2 regions of the Oerskovia sp. NPDC060338 genome follow, and region 2 is predicted to be linked to the other one. Evidence: riboswitches for the same ligand, from Rfam matches in the RefSeq annotation. Region 2 holds a riboswitch; the other holds the start of a gene.
What was found. Region 2 has a riboswitch for FMN ahead of pnuC (nicotinamide riboside transporter PnuC). Riboswitches for the same ligand answer to the same signal wherever they lie in the genome.
Positions count from the first base shown of each region.

Region 1: linked by a shared signal. The riboswitch ahead of ribD (bifunctional diaminohydroxyphosphoribosylaminopyrimidine deaminase/5-amino-6-(5-phosphoribosylamino)uracil reductase RibD) and the one ahead of pnuC (nicotinamide riboside transporter PnuC) in region 2 are both predicted to bind FMN.

Region 1 is NZ_JBHXCQ010000005.1:243,601-247,803, forward strand. It holds gene ACFWGN_RS08505 (RsmB/NOP family class I SAM-dependent RNA methyltransferase) at 1-905, shown strand, start outside; gene rpe (ribulose-phosphate 3-epimerase) at 1,004-1,666, shown strand; FMN riboswitch at 1,819-1,944, shown strand; gene ribD (bifunctional diaminohydroxyphosphoribosylaminopyrimidine deaminase/5-amino-6-(5-phosphoribosylamino)uracil reductase RibD) at 2,060-3,316, shown strand; gene ACFWGN_RS08520 (riboflavin synthase) at 3,316-3,990, shown strand; gene ribB (3,4-dihydroxy-2-butanone-4-phosphate synthase) at 3,999-4,203, shown strand, end outside.
Region 2 is NZ_JBHXCQ010000001.1:56,664-60,866, forward strand. It holds gene ACFWGN_RS00275 (hypothetical protein) at 1-551, opposite strand, end outside; gene ACFWGN_RS00280 (helix-turn-helix domain-containing protein) at 789-1,598, shown strand; FMN riboswitch at 1,718-1,843, shown strand; gene pnuC (nicotinamide riboside transporter PnuC) at 2,016-2,759, shown strand; gene ACFWGN_RS00290 (VOC family protein) at 2,870-3,295, shown strand; gene ACFWGN_RS00295 (acyl-CoA dehydrogenase family protein) at 3,459-4,203, shown strand, end outside.

The DNA.
Region 1 (4,203 bases), on a different contig from region 2:
ACAACACCGCACCCCGGGTGACCCTCGTGGCGCGCCCCGGCCTGGTCGGCCGCGAGCGCCTCGCGGGCGAGGTCACGCACGACGTGCGCGGGGACGCCACCACGGAACCCGGCCGCTGGGCCCCCACGGCCCTGGTGCTGTCCGGCTCGGACCCGGCCGCGATCCCCGCGGTCCGCCACGGCGCCGCAGGCGTCCAGGACGAGGGCAGCCAGCTCGTGACGCTCGCGTTCGCGGCAGTGCCCACCCTGCCCGCCGCACCCTCGACGCCCACGGCGGGCGACCGGTCCGACCGTGCGGCGAACCCCGACGAGCGCTGGCTCGACCTGTGCGCGGGCCCCGGCGGCAAGGCGGCGCTCCTGGCGTCCCTCGCGGGCGAGCAGGGTGCGCGCATCGTCGCGAACGAGGTCGCCCCGCACCGCGCCCGCCTGGTCGAGCAGGCGCTCGCGGCCGTGCCCGCGGACGCGGTCGAGCGCGTGCAGGTGGGTGACGGGCGCCGGGTGGGGGTCGAGGAGCCCGGCGCGTACGACCGCGTCCTGGTCGACGCACCCTGCACCGGCCTGGGGGCGCTGCGCCGGCGCCCCGAGTCGCGCTGGCGCCGCACCCCGGGGGACATCGCGACCCTCACGACGCTGCAGCGCGAGCTGCTCGGCTCGGCCCTGGACGCGGTGCGCCCCGGCGGCGTCGTCGGGTACGTCACGTGCTCCCCGCACCTCGCGGAGACCCAGCTCGTGGTCAAGGACGTCCTGGCCGGGCGCGACGACGTCGAGGTCCTCGACGCGGCCGCGGCCGTGCGGCAGGTCGCGGGGGACGACATCCCCCTCGCCGACCGCACCGACGTCCAGCTGTGGCCGCACGTCCACGGGACCGACGCGATGCACCTGACGCTGCTGCGCCGTCGGGCCTGAGCACCTGCCGTCCGCGGCCGGGTCGGGTGGCCCTCGCCACCCGACCCGGCCGTTCCGCGTCTCCGCACGGGGCGCGGGCGCCCTCTAGGCTGGTGCCCATGTCCGCACTCATCGCCCCCAGCATCCTGTCCGCCGACTTCGCGAACCTCGAGCGCGACCTGGGCGCGATCGCGACCGCCGACTACGCGCACGTCGACGTGATGGACAACCACTTCGTGCCCAACCTGACCCTGGGGCTGCCGATCTTCGAGCGCCTGGTCCAGGTGTCCCCGGTGCCGATCGACGCGCACCTCATGATCGCCGACCCCGACCGCTGGGCGCCGGGCTACGCCGAGGCGGGCGCCGCGTCCGTCACGTTCCACGCCGAGGCCGCCACGGCCCCCGTGCGCCTGGCGCGCGAGCTGCGCCGCCTGGGCTCGCGCGCGGGCCTCGCGCTGCGTCCCGCGACGTCGGTCGAGCCGTTCCTGGACCTGCTGCCCGAGTTCGACATGCTCCTGGTCATGACGGTCGAGCCCGGGTTCGGCGGCCAGTCCTTCATCGAGGGCACGCTGCCCAAGATCCGCCGCATCCGCGACGCGGTGTCCGAGGCAGGGCTCGACGTGTGGATCCAGGTCGACGGCGGCGTCTCGCGCGCCACGATCGAGCGCGCGGCCGAGGCCGGCGCCAACGTGTTCGTCGCGGGCTCCGCGGTCTACGGGGCGCAGAACATCCCCGAGGAGATCGCGGCCCTGCGGGCGCTCGCGGAGGGCCACGCGCACTGACGCCGTTCACATCGGTCCAGCCCGCGGGACGGGCGGGGCCGCGTGCCTGCCGGCCGACGCCGGTGTGGCATGCTGGGTGGAGACGAGAAGCCGGGCCCGGCGCGCACCTTCGGTGAGCAAGGTCCGGGTTCGAGCGCATGAGCAGTACGCACACACGTGCTCCGGGGTCGGTGCAATTCCGAGCCGGCGGTGACAGTCCGCGACCCACGCCTCGGCGTGGTTGACCTGGTGGAACTCCAGGACCGACGGTGAAAGTCCGGATGGGAGGAAGTACGTGGCGGCGCGGGGCGGAGCCCTGTGCCGTGGTGTCGTGACGTCCGTGGACCCTCAGGGGTCCCCGTGGCGTCGCCGACCCCTCACCCCGGAGCATCGTGCTCACCGGGAGGAGGACGCATGGGCGCCAGGCCCACCCTGACGATCGACGCCGCGATGGTGCGCGCGCTCGAGCTGGCCGCGCGCGGCCCCGCGCACGGCCCCAACCCGCGCGTGGGCGCCGTCCTGCTGGGACCCGCGCCCCGCCCGCTGGACTCCCTGCCCGACGCCGCCGCTCCCGGCCCCGTGGACGACGCACCCCGGGCGGTGCTCGCCGAGGGCTTCCACCGGGGCGCGGGCAGCCCGCACGCCGAGGCCGCGGCCCTGGCCGACGCCCGCGAGCGCGGCGTGGACGTGCGCGGCGCGACGGCCGTGGTGACGCTCGAGCCCTGCAACCACACCGGACGCACCGGGCCGTGCGCGCAGGCGCTGCTGGACGCGGGCGTGGCGGAGGTCGTGTACGCCGTGGGGGACCCGAACCCCGTCGCGACCGGCGGCGGCGAGCGCCTGCGCGCGGCCGGGGTGCGCGTCGCCGCGGGGCTGCGCGAGGCCGAGGGCGAGCGCCTGCTCGGCCCGTGGCTGGTGGCCGTGCGCCGGGGGAGCCCGTACGTGACCCTCAAGCTCGCCACGACCCTGGACGGGCGGGTCGCCGCGGCGGACGGCACCTCGCAGTGGATCACCGGACCGGCCGCGCGCGAGCACGCCCACCGGGTGCGGGCACAGGTCGACGCGATCCTCGTGGGCACCGGGACGGTCCTGGCCGACGACCCGTCGCTCACGGCGCGCACCCCCGTGCCGGCACCGGGTGGGGCCGCCGAGGGCGAGCACGAGGCGGGGCTCGCGGGGCACCGGCCGGTGCGCGCCGCTGGTGGGGTGGTCGGGCTGGAGCCCGGGCTCGCGGGGCATCAGCCGGTGCGGGTCGTCGTCGGGCTCCGTGACCTCCCGCCGCACGTGCGGCTCGCGCCAGGAGGGTCCTGGACCACCGACGGCGGCGGCCCCGTGCTGCACCTGCGCACGCGCGACGTCCGCGCGGTCCTGGCCGAGCTGGCCGGGCGCGAGGCCCGCCACGTCCTGGTCGAGGGCGGCCCCGGCCTGGCGACCGCGTTCCTCGCGGCCGGGGCCGTCGACGAGATCCACGCCTACCTCGCGCCGGTCCTGCTGGGCGCGGGCCTGGGCGCGGTGGGCGACCTGGGCGTGACCACGCTCGCGGGCGCCCCGCGCTTCGTCACGCACGACGTGCGCCGCCTGGGCGCGGACGTCCTGGTCGTGGCCCGCGCCTCGCCCTCCGCCCACCACCCGACCACCGTCCCCAGCACCACCCCCGAACAGGAGAGCTGATGTTCACCGGAATCGTCGAAGAGATCGGTACGGTCCGCGAGATCGCATTCCCGGGCGGCCAGGAGTCCGACGCGGTCCTGACCGTGCACGGCCCCCTCGCCACCTCGGACGCGCACCTGGGCGACTCGATCGCCGTCAACGGCGTGTGCCTGACCGTCACGGGCGTGGGACAGGACGGCACGTTCACGGCCGACGTGATGCCCGAGTCGTTGCGCCGCACCGCGCTCGGCGACCTGGTCGCGGGCTCGCCCGTGAACCTCGAGCGGGCCGTGCGCGCCGACACGCGCCTGGGCGGGCACATCGTCCAGGGCCACGTCGACGGCGTCGGCGAGCTCGTGCGCCGCACGCCGGGCGAGCGGTGGGACGACCTGGTCCTGTCCGCGCCCGCCGGCCTGACCCGCTACGTCGCTGAGAAGGGCTCGATCACGGTCAGCGGCGTCTCCCTGACCGTGACGCACGTGGACGAGACCACGTTCGGCGTCTCCCTGATCCCCACGACGCTCGAGGCCACGATCCTCGGCTCGCTCGTGCCGGGGGACCGGGTCAACCTCGAGGTCGACGTGATCGCCAAGTACGTCGAGCGCCTGCTGGGCGCTCGCGGGACCCACGCGTCCGGCGCCCCAGGCGCGACGACCGCCGCCGACCTGCTCGGTACGAGCGCAGCACAGGAATGAGCACCGCCATGAACACCGTCCCGGACAGTCACGAACCCCGCGACCCCGCAGCCCGCGCCGCGGCACCGCACGTGGACCCTGTGCGCACCGGCACCGTCGAGGAGGCCCTGGACGCGATCCGCGCGGGGCGCCCCGTCCTGGTCGCGGACTCCCCGGACCGTGAGAACGAGGCCGACGTGGTCTTCGCGGCCCGCACCGTGACCCCCGAGTGGG
Region 2 (4,203 bases):
ACCACGGTCTCTGCGGTCAGCGCCCACCCGCGCACGCCGGCCCGGTGCGCCGCGAGGTGGCCGACGACCGCGAGCATCAGCACCGTGAACCACAGCGCGATCAGCGCGGCATCCACGACGTCCAGCCCGAGCACCCGCCCCACGAGGAAGACCCCGAGCGCGGGCACCCCGCCGATCAGCACCCACACCTCGTCCGAGGACGCGAGCCGCAGCCGCTCGGTGATGGTGTGCTCGGCGTCGCGGAACCGCCCGCCGATCGCCGACACGTACACGTGCGCCGCCCAGTACCCCACGAGCACCCCGGCCACCGCGAGCATCACGAAGTCGCTCGACGCGTCGTGCGTGCTCGAGACCGCGAGCATGAACCCCGAGACCACGGCCCCGTACAGGAAGTCGGCAGGGCCTCCCCGCGCGAACCGGTCGCTCAGGCTGTCGCGCTGGGCGTGGTGGTCGACATGCTTCCAGGAGCGCGCCGCCTGCTCCCCCTCGCCCGCGCCGCCCTCGGCTCCCCCGTCGGAGCCGGCCGCCCGCGTCTCGTCACCGTCAGTCATCCGCGTCGCCTCCGGGTCGCGTCGGCTTGTCGCCGCCTCTCTCGTCACTGTAGCGACGCCGTCGGGCACGGCGCGCGGCGACCAGCCGCCAACCTGCCTGCACCCCGCGCGGCGACCAGCCGCCGACCCGACGGCGCTCCATGCGGCGCCCGCGCACGGACCATCTGCCGAGCAGCCCCCGCCCACGCCCTCACCGCGGCATGCCCCGCCCGCAGGACGCGGTGTACCGTCCCGTTCATGAGTGCCGCACGAAGCAACACCCACGCGCAGGCGGTCGACGCGGCGATCGAGCTGTTCACCCGGAAGGGCTACGAGCAGACGACCGTCGAGGACATCGCCGACGCCGCACAGATCAGCCGGGCCACGTTCTTCCGACGGTTCCGCTCCAAGGAGGACGTGGTCTTCGCGGACCACGAGCTGCTCCTGGACGCCGTCGTGGTCCTCCTCGGCGAGACCCGTCCCGCCGCGCGGGGCGTCACCCCCGAGGAGCTCGAGAACGTCGACCCGTACGTCGAGGTGTGCAAGGCGGCCCGGCTCGTGTTCGACCACCACGTGGGCCAGCGCGAGACGTCGGTCGCGCGGCACCGCCTCCTGCAGGACGTGCCCGCGCTGCGCGACCGCGAGCTCGTGACCACGCACCGCTACGAGCGCGCGTTCACGTCCTACCTGCGCGACACCCTGCCCGCCGACACCCGGAACTCGACCGCGTCGGTCGCGTTCGCGGCGTCGGTCGTCGCGGTGCACAACGCGATCCTGCGCCGCTGGTTGCGCGACCCCGACCAGGACCTGCGTCCTGAGCTCGAGGAGGCGTTCGCGGACCTGCGCCGCGCGGCCCGCAACCCCGCAGGCCCGACGACGGAGCCACCCCAGTCGTCCACGTCACCCGGGCGCACCGGGGGCGAGGCGGGCGACGGTCCGACGGCGGGCCCCGCTGCCGAAACCACCGTCGGTACCGTGCCGACCCGCCGCGTCGTCGTGACCGTGCTCGACGGCGACGTCGACCCCGACGAGGTGGCCCGGGCCGTGCGCGACGCGTTGAGTGCGTGATTCGGCTGCGGCTCGCCGGGCGTGTCGCAGCCGAACCACGCACTCGGCACAGCACCGACGAGCCCCGGGAATGCACCGGTACCATCGGCGGTTGCAGCACTACAACAAGCAGTACGCACGAACGTGCTCCGGGGTCGGTGCAATTCCGAGCCGGCGGTGACAGTCCGCGACCCGCGCCCACGCGCGGTTGACCTGGTGGAACTCCAGGACCGACGGTGAAAGTCCGGATGGGAGGAAGCACGTGCGGCACGGCCGTCCCCGGCCGGGTCGGGCACGACGATCCGTCGAGCCCGCCCACGACCTTCGGGACCGGTCTCGCCGTGGTGAGCGCCGCCGTCGGGCAGCCCGGACAGGGCATCCCCGACCAGGCGCCCGCCCTCACCCCGGAGCCGCCGTGCCCAGGACGAGGGAACATCGATGGACCTGATCCACGCGCTCTTCGACGCGCAGCTGACGATCGGCGGCCAGCACCTGCTGTGGCGGGAGATCGTCGGCAACGGGTTCGGCCTGGCGTCCGCGCTCGGAGGCATGCGCCGCAAGATCTGGGCGTGGCCCGTGGGGATCGTCGGCAACCTGCTGCTCCTCACGGTGTTCCTGGGCGCGGTGTTCGCGACGCCCAACCCCGTCAACCTGCTCGGCCAGGCCGGACGCCAGGTCATGTTCGTCGTCGTGTCGGTGTACGGCTGGGTCCAGTGGCGGCGCACCCGCGCGCGCCTCGGCCAGGACGCGGCGAACCTCGACGCGGACAGCCACGGGGTGTCGGTCGAACCGCGGTGGGCCACGTGGCGGCAACGCCTCTTCCTCGTCGTGGCGCTCGTGGGCGGGACGCTCGTCCTGACCCCGATCTTCCGGATGCTCGAGTCCTACGAGCCCGTGTGGGCCGACGCCTGGATCTTCATGGGCTCGCTGCTCGCGACGTACGGCATGGCCAAGGGCTGGGTCGAGTTCTGGCTGATCTGGGTCGCGGTCGACATCGTGGGCGTGCCCCTGCTGGTCGACGCCGGCTTCTACGCGTCCGCGTTCATGTACGTGTTCTACGGGGCGTTCACGCTCGTCGGGTTCTTCGTGTGGTGGCGCGTCGACCGACGCGCCAAGGCCCTGCGGCTCGCGGGCTCGCACCCCGACGCAAGCGCGGGGGCGGCCGTCGTCGGACGGGACTGACCCTCCCCCTGCCGTTCGCCCCGCCCCGGGCGGATACTCGGAAAGGGTGCGCCGCTCGCGCAGCGCCCCCGCATCCGGCTCGACGACGCGACGGGAAAGGCGGCACCACCATGGCCACGCGACTCAACCCCTACCTGAACTTCCGCGACGACGCACGACAGGCGATCGAGTTCTACCGCGACGTGTTCGGGGGCGAGCTGACGATCAGCACGTTCGCCGACTTCCAGGCCTCCGAGGACCCGGCCGACGCCGACAAGGTCATGCACTCCCAGCTCGAGTCCCCCCACGGACTGGTCCTCATGGCCGCGGACACCCCGAGCTCGATGGAGGTCCCGACCGGCGCGGGATTCTCGATCTCGCTGAGCGGCGAGCAGGCGGACGACGCCGAGCTGCGCGGCTACTGGGACAAGCTGTCGTCGAGCGGGAGCGTGACCGTGCCGCTCGAGGTCGCGCCGTGGGGCGACGCGTTCGGCATGTGCGTCGACGGGTTCGGCGTGAGCTGGCTCGTGAACATCGCCGGGCCCGCCCAACCCTGACCCGGGCCTGACCGGGAGACCCGTCGCCCGGGGTCGTGCGCACCCCGGGCGGGGCTCCGCGATCGCCGCTGATACCGCGTCTCTTGACCTGAGACGCGATATCACGCACCATGAGGTGTATCGCCCGACACCGACGTCCGGCCCGACACCGGGAGCATCCCCCATGACGATCGAGAACCCCGTCCGCCAGAACGTGACCGAGCCGGACTACGACCTCTCGCAGCCGCTCGGCATCGACTACGCCGGCGCGTTCTCGGACGCGACCGACGCCGACCGCGACCTGCAGCAGCGGGTCCGCACGTTCGTCCAGGACGAGGTCCTGCCCGTGATCGACGGGTACTGGGAGCGCGCCGAGGTGCCGTTCGGCCTCGCCAAGCGCATGGGTGAGCTCGACTTCCTGCGCGACGGCGTCGACGTCCCCGGCTCTCCCCGGATCAGCCTCATGGGCGCCGGTCTCGCCGAGATGGAGATGTCGCGCGGCGACGGCTCGGTCGCGACGATCTGCGGCGTCCAGGGCGGCCTCGCGCTGCGCTCGATCCAGCTCCTCGGCTCGGACGAGCAGAAGGCCGAGTGGCTCGGCCCGCTCGCACGCGGCGAGAAGCTCGGCGCGTTCGCCCTGACCGAGCCCACGCACGGCTCGGACTCGGTCTCGCTCGAGACCACGGCCCGCCGCGAGACCCGCGACGGCGTCGAGGGCTTCGTGATCGACGGCGAGAAGAAGTGGATCGGCTTCGGGTCGTGCGGCGACATCACGGTGCTGTGGGCGCGACTGGTCGGCGAGGACGGCGACAACCAGGTGCACGGGTTCCTCGTGCCCCAGGACACCCCGGGCTACGCGGCCACGACCATCGAGGGCAAGGTCTCGCTCCGCGCGATCTGGCAGGCCCACATCGTCCTGACCGACGTGT